Regions from separate parts of the Clostridium kluyveri DSM 555 genome, predicted to be linked through region 2. Evidence: riboswitches for the same ligand, from Rfam matches in the RefSeq annotation. Region 2 holds a riboswitch; each other region holds the start of a gene.
The links. Region 2 has a riboswitch for S-adenosylmethionine ahead of nifH (nitrogenase iron protein). Riboswitches for the same ligand answer to the same signal wherever they lie in the genome.
Positions count from the first base shown of each region.

Region 1 (4,512 bases), 550 kb from region 2:
ATATTCTCCAGGGCCTCAAAGGTTGGTTCTATGAATTTATCTATATGATGTCCTTTAAATCCTACAATCTCCATTCCCAAATCCTGTAATACTTCTGCAGTAGCAACTATTCTGATAGCCCCTCCTCCTAAATGCATCCTTTTACCTTTAAGCTTTTTTCTATATGGTTTAAGACTTTCATTAAGCAATTCATCTTCTTTTTTCAGAAAAGCTTCTGCTTCTTTTTCTAGATTAAAGTGCTCTACAATTTTTAAAACCCAACGTGCCGTATTCTTTCTTCCAATTGGGATTGTATCAATTATAAAAGGAATTCCATACTCTTGTTCTACATATTTAATATAATAATCATCATGTGTTCCACATATGCTTACATTTAAAGAATTTTCCAAAGAATATGCAAAATCTTTTGGTGCAGAGTAACAAGGCAGAAAAGTTACAGTTAACCCTATGGCATTTAACAACCTTTCTAGTTCAAGTTCATCAGCTCTACTCATAGAGCCCACATTAAAAATATTAACATGTCTGGTAAGTAAATATTTTCTTTTTATTTCTTCAAAATCATCTTCAACTAAATTTTCTTCCCTGATTACATTCTTTAAAAGTTTTTTCATTATACCATTATAAGCTGCATCATATGCCGTAGCCATTACTTTTGTTTTAAATCCTTCACAAGTAACAGGCATTAAAGCAGCGGCAACTTCTGATTGCAAATCAGAGATTATTCCATCTATATCATCTCCAATTAATGCCGGAACACATCCACTTACTGCAATAATCACTTCTGGCCTGAATTCCTTATCAGCATATATAATTGTATCTCTCAACTTTTTTTCTCCTCCACTTATTACATCTGATTCATCCAGATTAGTACTCAGCCATAATGTATTTAAAATTCCAAGACTTAATCCATGTTGGCATCCATAAGTTTGAGAAAAACTGCGATTTGCATTATTCAAACATGCTTTATTCAAGCAATCTTTTAAATTGGCGCACGTTCCTCCAAAGGCAATACCAGCTTTCAATCTTTCTTCTATCTCTAATGTACTTTCTATTTGTTCCTTTAATCTTTTTTCTCCACCAAAAACAATATCCCTTTCCGTCACATTTGTACTAGGCAGGGATGTTGCTCCACAATAACCTCCTCCTAGATAAGCTGAACCAGAATTAGTTGCATTGTGTAAATTATAGCCACAACCTTGAAGCTGTATGTATGATGGGTATTGCTCTAGGAATAGCTCTTAATGTAGACAGTACACCTCCTAGTGCACATGAGTATCGTGGTCTGTCAACAAACTTGCTCATCTTTCCTCCAATCTGCCATCTGGCTGACTAATATTTTATAATTTAAAATTGTATTTTATCCATTCTATCAAAGAGATCTGTAGACAGATATCTCTCTCCTGTATCAGGCAATAGAACTACCACATTTTTTCCTTTAAATTCTAGACGTTTTGCAATTTGTGGGGACCAGGTACTCCTCCAGATAAAACTGGCGAATCATATGGCTCTACTGCGATTATCTTTATATTAGGATTTTTTTCTTTTAATCCTTCACTAACCCCTGTAATTGTCCCTATTGCTGAGGTTGAAATGAATTTTCAATTTGAAAAGAAAGTTCTTCTGCCCTTCTTATTGCACCTTTCATTCCATCTTTTGCGGGTGTTAGTATTAGTTCAACATTTAATGCTTTCAATGGCTTTTTACGTTCATCACTCATACTTTCAGGCATGGTTATGATAATATGATATCTCTTTGCAGCAGCTACAAACGCTAGGCCAATTCCTGTATTACCACTTATAGGCTCAATAATTACAGTATCTTTATTTATTAATCCCTTTTCTTCAACATCTTCTATCATAGCTAGAGCAATACGATCTTTAACTGAACTTAGAGGATTAAAATATTCTAGTTTTGCAATTAAATTACCCCTTATTTTTTTTCTTTGTTATAGTCAGTCAACTGTAATAATGGTGTATTTCCCACCAATTCAGTTAACTTTGTAGAAAATCTGCCCATGTAATCACTCCCTATTTAATACCTTCTTCCTTGAAAAGAATTTATTTTCTGTTTTTTTATACCTTTCAATAATTTATGTTCATCACTTCTCTTGTAATATCTTATTATCGTTTTTAACGCCTCATCAAGTTTCATATTAATACCAAATACAGAAATGTTATTTTTCCCCAATTGCTTTTCTGAACTAGGTCCGCATCTACTACATAACAGGCATCTGCAATCAGAAATAGCTTCTATTTTTCTTTGAATCTTGGGATTAATGTTACCACAAGAATGTTTAGATGAACATAAACTACAATTCACACTATTCCTTTGATTTTTCTCAACTAATCTTTCTCCTAAATTCTCATAGGTTCCATCATCATTTACTTTTATTATGAAAAAAGAATTTGAAGCTCCAAAATGTTTATCAATGTTGACTCCATCTGTTGAAGCAACTGCAATATTATATCCCATAATACTTTCATCTCCTTCTTTGTTAATGTATTTAACACTCTAATTCATAAATTAAATATATTGGAAATCACCATATAATCCATATAGAAACTTTAAAAATAAAAGAAGCCATACTTTTCAAAAAGAGGCTATATTCTCCAATAAGAAAAATATAGCCTCTAGTTTCCTAGTCAACCATTTTAAAGTGAATCTTCTATGCTCTATAACATTTTCTACAAAAGTATTTTCTAGCTAACAAAAAAAGACTATAATTCCTATATAAGAAAAATAGCCTCTATTAACAAAACAATTTTATAAGATTTCTACTTTTCTTATCTTTCAGAGTATTAACACACTCTGTAGGAATTGACACCGATGCACAAAATGTCGGTTGTCGGACTTCATAGGGCCTATCCCTCCGCCGCTCTTGATAAGAATATACTGTATTAAGTTTCAGCCAATTTATTTTTTAAATATTTATAATAATCAATTATATGCTTATTATATTAATTATGTTTTATTATGTCAATACTAAATTTATAAAAACTACTGTAGAAGAGACACTAATTTTATTTATATTAAAAAATTTTTTTGCTGATTTTTTAATATAAAAGTGGAGCGCTGTAAACCACTTTAAAGAATAGTCCCACAGCACTCCATTTTCATCTAAAAGTTTATCACAAGTATAAAACATACTTTGTATTCTGATTAAGTTTAAATTGCTTTCTATATATTGTATACAACGCTTTCATAAATAGTTACAAATTTTATTATTTATATAAAAATAAGCGTTTGTAATTTGTTATAAGTTTCTCTGGCTTTTTTTCTCCAAAAAACTTATATCTTAAGTAATCATCAACATATATGTTAAATGGGACCAGTAAAAACCATATTACAGCATAAGGAATACATATCTGTCCCAAAATATTTCCCCAGATATTAGAATAATCCCATATTTCAAACTGAAGCCATATGTTTAAAATGACCCCTGAAACAAATTCCAATACTAAAATTATAAGGGTGCCTATTAAACATTGTTCCCACATCCTACGATTAGAAAAGCCATGCCCTTCGTTTAATTTCCCAATAAAGAAAGCCGATATACCTCCTACTACCAGCATAGATATATGTGTCCATCCATGCCATAAGCCTTCTAGGATCATATAAATACTGCCCATTATAAATATTAAGATTAAATCTTTTTTTAAATTTATATACTTATAGGATATCATATTCAGCCTCCAACTATTTTAGCTTAAACCTTATTCTTTAAACTATATTATAGTTTATACACCAAATCAATTTTTTATGTTAGGAATGCTGTTTATATATTAAATTTATCTATTTCACTTTCAAATTTATATGATATTTCTTTAAGACCTCCTGCCACATCAGTAAATTTATTTACCGATAATGTTATTTCTCCTGAAGATGCCGCTATTCCCTGGGTACTTGCCGAATACTGCTGGGATATAGAAGATATATTCTCCATTCTTGAAAAGTTTTTTATGTATATCAAAGGCAAAAGTTAATTGATTATGAAGATATAGACTCTACAATATCACCATTTCTCAATAAATTTCTCAATGATGATATTTTATTGTCCATAGATTGTAAACTTTCAAGAACTTTTTTTTCTTCAGGACTTGTAAAAATCACTTTACTTATTCCTCCATTTTTGATAATTATGCGCTTAATTGACATAAGTATTAAAATTGGATCATGGGTGGCCATAAGTACTATTTTTTCTTTTTTAATTAGAGCATCCAGTGCCTTTTTTCTGTCTATACCCGCATTTTCTATTTCATCAATCAAAACTATAGGAGATGTACTTAAATAGGCAGTATCTGCAATCATGAGAGCCCTGGACTGTCCTCCACTTAAAGCAGTTAAAGGAGTATAATAAGAAAATTTTTCCCCTGAAAGTTCATTGGCTTTTTTAATTATACTATCCACTATCTCTTCTGAACCATAATTTTTCCTGCACTTTGAATGCATAGTCAAAAATTCACCTACTGTAACATCCATTACAAAATTCATGTTTTGAGAAAGCTGTGCCAC
Region 1 covers NC_009706.1:501,453-505,964, reverse strand. Annotated here, with positions in the region: gene CKL_RS02590 (nitrogenase component 1) at 1-1,103, opposite strand, end outside; partial or broken gene CKL_RS19655 (PLP-dependent cysteine synthase family protein) at 1,345-2,016, opposite strand; gene CKL_RS02580 (NifB/NifX family molybdenum-iron cluster-binding protein) at 2,032-2,472, opposite strand; SAM riboswitch class I at 2,781-2,888, opposite strand; gene CKL_RS02575 (putative ABC transporter permease) at 3,222-3,683, opposite strand; gene CKL_RS20565 (hypothetical protein) at 3,776-3,943, opposite strand; gene CKL_RS02565 (ATP-binding cassette domain-containing protein) at 3,988-4,512, opposite strand, start outside.
Region 1: it holds a riboswitch for S-adenosylmethionine, as region 2 does, so the genes downstream of both, CKL_RS02580 (NifB/NifX family molybdenum-iron cluster-binding protein) here and nifH (nitrogenase iron protein) in region 2, are expected to answer to the same signal.

Region 2 (4,512 bases):
AATATCATTAAATAATATTATTATAAAAAGAAAAATATATATTATGAATATAGTATAATGTAATTTAGAAAGGTGGGATTAAAGTGAATATAATAACAAGATTTTTAAGTTATTATAAACCATATAGATTTCTATTTTTTACAGATATGGTTTGTGCATTTTTAGTTTCAATAGTAGATTTATCTTTTCCTTTAATTTTAAGTTATCTTTCAAAGAATTTTTTTATTAGGGATAAAAGTGTAGTGTTGGAAGGGCTGATTTACATAGGCATAGCATTAGTGGCTATGTACATATTAAAATATTTTTGCCAATATTTTATAGCTTCCTGGGGACATATTATGGGAGCTAGAATGGAAAATAATATGAGAAGTGATTTGTTTAATCATCTTCAAAAGCTGTCATTTTCTTATTATGACAATAATAACACAGGACAGATGATGTCAAGACTTGTATCTGATCTTTTTGATATATCGGAACTTGCACATCATGGACCAGAAAATGTATTTATATCCCTCGTTAAAATTATAGGTTCTTTTGTAATATTATTATTTATAAATGTTAAAATGACATTAATTTTATTTTTAGTTACTATAGCTATGGTAGTATTTTCAGTATGTAAAAATAAAAAAATGCAGTATATATTTTTAGATAACAGGAAAAAAATGGCAAATATAAATGCATCAGTTCAAGATAGCCTGGAAGGAATACGAGCGGTGAAGTCTTTTGGAAATGAAGATTTGGAAGAAAGAAAATTCAGTAAAAATAACGATGAATATCTAAATTCCAGGGCAGATAGCTATAAAGTTATGGGAGAATTTATTGCAGGCAATTCTTTTTTTCAGGGGATATTATATGTTTCTATAATAGTTTCTGGAGGTATATTTTTCACTGAAGGTTCTTTAAGAATATCAGATTTAGCAGTATATGCATTATATGTAAATATTTTTATAAATCCTATAGATATACTTATTAATTTTGCAGAACAATTTCAAAAAGGTTATGCTGGCTTTAGGAGATTTATGGAGATAATAGAAACTGAACCAGAAATAATTGATAGTAAGGATGCTGTAGTACTTGAGAATGTAAAAGGCGATATAGAGTATAAAAATGTATATTTTAATTATCATAGTAAGCACAATGTGTTGAATAATATAAATGTAAGTATAAAAGCTGGCGAAAATATTGCATTAGTTGGTCCTTCTGGTGCAGGGAAGACAACCATATGTTCTCTGCTTCCAAGGTTTTATGATGTGACAGGAGGTGCTGTAACAATAGATGGAAAAGACATAAGAAATTTAACTATTGAATCTCTTAGAAATTCTATTGGAATTGTACAGCAGGAGGTTTATATGTTTTCTGGTACTGTAAAAGAAAATATAAAGTATGGAAGGCCAGATGCTTCTGATGAAGAGGTAATAAAAGCTGCAAAAGAGGCCAATATTCATGAATATATAATGACATTACCTAAGGGCTATGATACTTATATAGGTCAGCATGGAGTAAAACTTTCAGGAGGCCAAAAACAAAGGATATCTATTTCAAGAGTGTTTTTAAAAAACCCTCCTATATTAATATTGGATGAGGCAACATCCGCTTTAGATAATGAAAGCGAGAGATTTATACAAAATTCTCTTGAAAAACTCTCTAAGAATAGAACTACAATAGTAATTGCCCATAGATTGAGTACCATAAGAAATGCAGACGAGATAATAGTAATTGATAATGAGGGAATCAAAGAGAGAGGAAATCATGAGGAACTTTTAAGAAAAAAAGGATTATATTTTTATTATTATAATATGCAGTTTCAAGGATTAAATTCTGTATCAAACTGAATAAATAAATCATATAATAAAATTAATTCTAAATTATAAAAATTAACTATTGACAAAAGAACTAAAAAATTATATAGTACTATCAATAAGTAAAAGTATATTATGTGAATTAAAATTTAATATAAAACTTCTTATCAAGAGAGGCGGAGGGACTGGCCCTATGATGCCCGGCAACCTGAATGTTATTTGTTCAATGGTGCCAATTCCTGCGGGGTAACCTGAAAGATGAGATATTAAGAAAGAGTTAAACTTCTTACATTTCATCTGTAAGAAGTTTTTTATTGTATAATATTAATTTCGATACCTTAGTTGACCAGACACACTGGAGACTAGGTAAACTGAAGTTTATTCGGTTTACTTGGTCTTTTTTTATATTTAAGTTATGCAGAGAGGAGATAAATTTAATAATGATATTTTCAATTTGAGGAGGAACATATATATGAGACAAGTAGCGATTTATGGAAAAGGTGGAATAGGTAAATCCACAACTACACAAAATTTAACAGCAGGTTTATCGGAATTAGGAAAAAATGTTATGGTAGTTGGATGCGATCCTAAAGCTGATTCTACAAGGCTTCTTTTAGGTGGACTTGCACAGAAGACAGTTCTAGATACATTGAGGGAAGAAGGGGAAGATGTAGAATTAGATTATATAATGAAAACAGGATTTGGTGGAATAAAATGTGTTGAATCTGGTGGACCAGAACCAGGTGTAGGATGTGCAGGAAGAGGAATAATTACATCTATAAACATGCTGGAGAGATTAGGAGCATATACTGATGACTTAGACTATGTTTTTTATGATGTATTAGGGGATGTTGTGTGCGGAGGCTTCGCTATGCCTATTCGTGAAGGAAAAGCCAAAGAAATATATATTGTAGCCAGTGGTGAAATGATGGCCCTTTATGCTGCAAACAATATATCAAAAGGAATAAAAAAATATGCTAAAAAAGGTGGAGTAAGATTAGGTGGAATTATCTGCAACAGCAGAAATGTAGACAATGAAAAGAAATTATTGGAAACTTTTGCAAAGGAATTAGGCACTCAGTTAATTTATTTTGTTCCAAGGGATAATATGGTTCAAAAAGCTGAAATTCACAAACAGACAGTAATACAGTTTGATTCTGATGAAGATCAAGCTGCTGAATATAGATCTCTTGCAAAAGCAATAGAAGAAAATGAATTGTTTGTAATTCCAAAACCTATGAGCCAGGAAAGACTTGAAGAAATATTTTTAGAGCATGGACTTATAGATTAAATAGAGAATAGAAAGGGTGATACAATGTCAAAAAAAACAATAAATCTCAACTTAACGGAAGTAGAAAACCGAGAGACGAGATTAGGAACTATAACCGCTTGGGATGGTTCGGCGACTGAGTTGTGGAGGGAATCAAACTATGAATTGAGAAGCCAAAGAAAACATGATGGTTGTGGAAAACAGAAAGCTTGTCGGTTGTGTGAATTAAATTCACCATTAAATCAACAGACCATGTGTGCTAATGCTATTGTTGAATGCCAAATAGGAAATATTACAGACTGTGTACTTATTCAGCATGCTCCAATTGGATGTTCCGCAGATAATCCTTGGTTTAATCTTGCCTTTAATATGGGACTTGGAAGAAGAAATAAACCACCACAGAATTTACAGATTTACAGCACAAATCTTTTAGAAAATGATATGGTTTTTGGTGCTTCGGATAAACTAAAACAAACAATACGAGATGCAAAGGAACGTTTTAATCCTAAGGCAATTTTTATCTCCATGGCGTGTGCTACTGCTATTATAGGTGAAGATATAGAGAGTGTTGCAGAAGAGATGGAAAAAGAAATTGGAGTGACAGTTATTCCTCTGCATTGCGAAGGATTTCGCTCAAAACACTGGAGTACTGGATTTGATGTTTCACAGCATGGAGTTCTACGTCAAATAGTAAAACGTAAACCTGAAAAGCAAAAGGATTTAATTAACATTGTAGCTTTGTGGGGAACTGATTATTTTACAGAAATGTTAAAACCTCTTGGTCTGAGAGTAAATTATATGATAGATATGGCAAGCTATGATGAACTTGCCCAAGCATCGGAAGCTGTGGCTACTGCAACTTTTTGTCACACACTTGGTTCTTATATGGCTACAGCACTTGAGGAACATTTTGATGTTCCACAGATTGATGCACCTCAGCCTTATGGAATTGCAGGTACGGATTCCTGGTTCAGGGCAATTGGTAAAATTGTTGGCAAAGAAAAAGAAACCGAAGAGTATATAAAGAAGGAGCATGAAAAAGTACTTCCTAAAATTGAAGAATTGCGCAAAAAGTTTAAAGGAATTAAAGGATTTGTTATGACAGGTTCATCTTATGCACATAGTCTTATTTCAGTTTTGCGTGAATTAGGAATAAGTGTTGATGGTTCTGTAGTATTCCATCACGATCCTGTTTACGATGGTGGACATGAGAATCAGGATACGCTGAATGAACTTATAAGCACTTACGGAGATATTCCTAATTTTACAGTAAGTAAAACACAGGCATTCCAACTAAATGCTTTATTTAAACGAGTAAAGACAGATTTTGTAATAATTCGACATCAAGGACTTGCACCTGAAGCGGCAAAACTTGGTATACCATCTTTAGCTATGGGTGATGAGCATTTTCCTGTTGGTTATGATGGAATAATTAGGACAGGT
Region 2 covers NC_009706.1:1,052,166-1,056,677, forward strand. Annotated here, with positions in the region: gene CKL_RS05080 (ABC transporter ATP-binding protein) at 84-1,832, shown strand; SAM riboswitch class I at 1,961-2,064, shown strand; gene nifH (nitrogenase iron protein) at 2,272-3,090, shown strand; gene CKL_RS05090 (nitrogenase component 1) at 3,115-4,512, shown strand, end outside.

Region 3 (4,512 bases), 660 kb from region 2:
GACTTTTCCAGCAAAATGCTAACCGTAACAACACAAAGTCCTGAAAAGCCTAACATTATATATAGATCTAATGAAAAATTAAACGCTGTAGCCACTAAAATTACAGACTCTGCAAAAACCAACTTAATAAACAAAATAAAAAGTAATTTTATAAAAACAGCCAGCCAGGAGGTTTTTAAGGAATTAAACTCCTTGGGAAAGGATTTAGAAACAGATAAGCCCCAAATTATACAACTAAAGGATACTATTCCTGAAACTGTTTCTAGTATAAATGACATAAAAAAATACATATCAGAAATAAATACTAATTCAGAAGAATTACAAAAATATTTAAACGCACAGAAATCTGATTTTCCTAAGTTGTTACAGCAAATAAATAGTGTTCAAAATATTTTAGCACAAAGCAAATTATTGGTTTTGTCTACCAAACAGACCTTAAATTCAACACAAAATAATTTAAATAATGACATAAATGAAATTCAATCCTTAAATGATCAAATACAGGATCTTCTAACAAATTTAAATAACATAAACAAGATAGATATTGGTTCAAATTTAAATATTACTGTAATAAATCAATTAATTAATCTGGATAACTCCCTCATTAAAAAAATTAACAATACCCTTGAGATTCTGGATTTCATTAATGATTTTCTCCCTAATAAAGGTGCAAGTAAACTTATAGATTCACTTAATACACTAAAAAATTCAGTACAAACTGAAAAAACATATTTAAATAGATTAAAATCTTTAATTAATAGTAATTCCTCTGAAGATAATATTACTTCAGTTATAAATGAACTTTCTAATTTAAGCAACCAAATATCTATGAATGTTGTCTCTCTATCCAACGCTTTTTATCTGGACACTTATCAGTCAATAGACATTGCCACAGACAACTTAACAAATAGTTTAAATAATATAGATTTCATACTGGAATCCACAAAAGTCCTTGTTCCACAATTAAATACTTTGGCCAATTCTGAAATATTAAGCAGTAAGGCTTCAGTTAGCCAGACTAATAATTTAAATAAGAAATTAGAAGATATTCAAAGTAAACTAAATGAATTAAGCTCTAAGATGGAAAATTTAAATGAAGAAAATTTAAATGAAATAATAGATTTTATGGAGAAAAACCCGGATGAACTTTCAAATTTACTCTCATCTCCCATAAATATAAAAAATATTGAGGTTTATAATTCAGGATTATTTGGATATGCAGTAACTCCTTTTTATACCACATTGGCAATATGGGTAGGGGTACTACTATTGTCTTCTATATTATCTTTTCACTGCAAGGATTTTGACGATAACAAAAAACTGACAGTAACACATAAATATTTTGGAAAATTAGCTCTATTTTTAATATTATCTTTCATACAAACTATTATTACTATACTAGGGGATGTTTATTTGCTAAAAGTTTACCCTCAGAGTATGGGGCTTATGATACTGATATCCCTAGCCTGCAGTGTTACATTTACTATTATAATATATACACTGGCATCCATATTGGGCAACATAGGAAAAGCCATTGCGGTAATAATTATGGTTTTTCAAATTGCGGGGGCTGGAGGAATTTATCCTATAGAAACTCTTCCAAAAATATTTAGTACACTTGCGCCTTTTTGGCCTTTCACTTATGCCATAAGAGGATTCAGAGAAGCCATTGGTGGTCCCTTATGGGAAAATGTATATAAAGATCTTATAGCAATAGCTGGTTTTTCCTGTGTATTTTTACTTCTATCACTTCTAAAACGACCCTTGCATAATTTGATAGAAATTTCAGAGCACAAATTTAGAGAATCAGGCCTTTAAATGAAGTACTTTTCATTCAAAATAAGTTATTGACAAAAATAAGCTTTTAGTATAGAATATAGTGTAAAATCAAATTAAATCTTATCAAGAGCGGTGGAGGGACTGGCCCTATGAAACCCGACAACCAACATTTTATTAAAATGTATGGTGTTAATTCCAGCAGATTATTTCTGAGAGATAAGGAAAATAGTTTTAAATTAGTTTATTATAAAAGTTATTTTTCTTACAGAAAAATAACTTTTATTTATTTAACTCCAAAATTGAAATTTGAATAATAAGATTTTTATTTGATTGCCACTAAAACTATTATAATTTAAGGAGGGATTTTATGCCAATAAATATACCTAACAATCTTCCAGCTTCTAAAGTATTAAAGGCTGAAAATATATTTGTTATGAATGAAAATCATGCAGTAAGACAAGATATAAGACCGCTTAATATAATTATATTAAATTTAATGCCCCTTAAAACCGTTACTGAAATACAACTTTTAAGATTGCTAAGTAATTCACCTATACAAGTTGATATATCTTTAATGTATTTAAAGTCTCATAATTCAAAAAATACTCCTGCAGAGTATTTAATTAAATATTATGAAACCTTTGAAGAGATAAAAGACAAAAAATTTGATGGTATGATAATAACAGGTGCACCTGTAGAAAAATTTGAATTTGAAGATGTTGATTATTGGAAAGAATTAACTGAAATTATGGATTGGAGTACCCGAAATGTTTATTCCACTATTTATATATGCTGGGCCTCTCAGGCTGGACTTTACCATCACTTTAAAATTCCAAAATATACTCTGGAACAAAAAATATCCGGTATTTTCTCTCATACTTTAAACGAAGCCAATATTAAACTTTTTAGAGGTTTTGATGATATATTTTATGCACCACATTCTAGGTATACCTTTGTAAAAAGAAAGGATATTGAAAGAGTTCCTGAACTAAAAATAATTTCTGAATCCAAAGAAGCCGGTGTCTATATAGTAGCTACAAAAGGTGGACGTCAGATTTTTATTGCTGGACATCCTGAATATGATACTTTAACATTAAAATCAGAATATGAGAGAGATATAGCACTAAATTTACCTATAGATATACCTCAAAATTATTTTCCAGATGATAATCCAGATAAAACGCCTTTATCAAATTGGAAAAGCCATTCTAACCTGCTATTTTTAAACTGGCTTAATTATTATGTATATCAGGAAACACCTTATGATTTAAATAAACTCTAATAATATCTCATTATAATAAATAGGAGCAAGATTTATATAAAAATTAAATCTGCTCCTATTTATTATAATTATCATTTACCAATTACTGTAATCCGCATTTTTTTAATGCCTGTTTTAAATCTGCTATTATGTCACTGGCACTTTCCAGTCCTATGCTAAATCTAATGTATCCTTCTCTAAACTGCTCTGGATAAAAATTAATTCTCTCATCATTTGGTCCGGTATAGACAATCAAACTTTCGTCATGCCCTAGTGAAACAGCCTGGGTAATCAATTTCAGTGAATTAATAAATTTATTGTGGGTATCTACATCTGCTTTAAGCGCAAAAGCAATTATTCCAGAATACATATTCATCTGTTTCTTGGCAATATTATGCTGTGGATGGCTTTCCAGTCCTGGGTATGCTACAAACTTTACAACTGGATTGGACTCAAGAAATTCGGCAACCTCTAGCGCAGTATCACTATGCTGTTTCATACGCAGCGGAAGAGTTACAACTCCACGCATAATTAGCCATGCATTAAAAGGACTTATTGTCCCTCCAAGATTAACCATGGCCTCACGTTTTATCTTATCTATAAGTTCTTTTTTACCGATTACTGCCCCTCCCATGGCATCTCCATGTCCATTTATATATTTTGTCAAACTATGTATGACAAGATCAGCTCCAAGCTGTAGAGGTCTTTGTAGAAATGGAGATGCAAAAGTGCTGTCAACACTCAATAGCGCTCCAATAGATTTTACAATTTTAGATATTTCTTCAATATCACTTATTTTAGTAGTAGGATTTCCTGGAGTTTCAATATGAATGAGTTTCGTATTTGGCCTTATTGCTTTTTTTATCTCTTCCAAATTAGAAGTATCCACAAAACTTGTTTGTATGCCATATTTATCCGGAAGATATTCATTTAGCAATCTATATACTGCTATATATGAAACATTTGAACAAATCACATGAGATTCTTTATTTAAAAAAGAAAAAAATACTCCAGCCAGTGCAGATACACCGCTTGCAAGCACCACACAGTCCTCTCCCCCTTCAAGGGAAGCTAACTTCTCCTGAAGATAAACTTGATTGGCAGAAGTGTTTCTTGTATATAGTAATTGATCCGCATCACTCCAATTTATAGAAGATGCATCTTCAGGCAGTCTATAGCAATTTGCCATAGTTATAGGACGTCTTATAGCTCCTGTTTCCTTGTCAATTCCATTCCCTACATGAATACATTTTGTTATAAAATCAATATTGTTGTCATCAATCATTTTATACTTTTCCCTCCAATATTTTATGGATGCATAATGCTGCCCGATATCCTCAGCATTATGCAATATTAATAATTATTCCTTTAAAGTACCAATGAATTAAAAACTGCTTACTAATTCTTGGTAATTCTTCTTATAAATATTTTTTATTTCATCAACTTTGTCAAATCTTTCCCATGGAGCATCT
Region 3 covers NC_009706.1:1,710,432-1,714,943, forward strand. Annotated here, with positions in the region: gene CKL_RS08010 (YhgE/Pip domain-containing protein) at 1-1,818, shown strand, start outside; SAM riboswitch class I at 1,897-2,002, shown strand; gene metA (homoserine O-acetyltransferase MetA) at 2,147-3,061, shown strand; gene CKL_RS08020 (trans-sulfuration enzyme family protein) at 3,144-4,325, opposite strand; gene metK (methionine adenosyltransferase) at 4,425-4,512, opposite strand, start outside.
Region 3: it holds a riboswitch for S-adenosylmethionine, as region 2 does, so the genes downstream of both, metA (homoserine O-acetyltransferase MetA) here and nifH (nitrogenase iron protein) in region 2, are expected to answer to the same signal.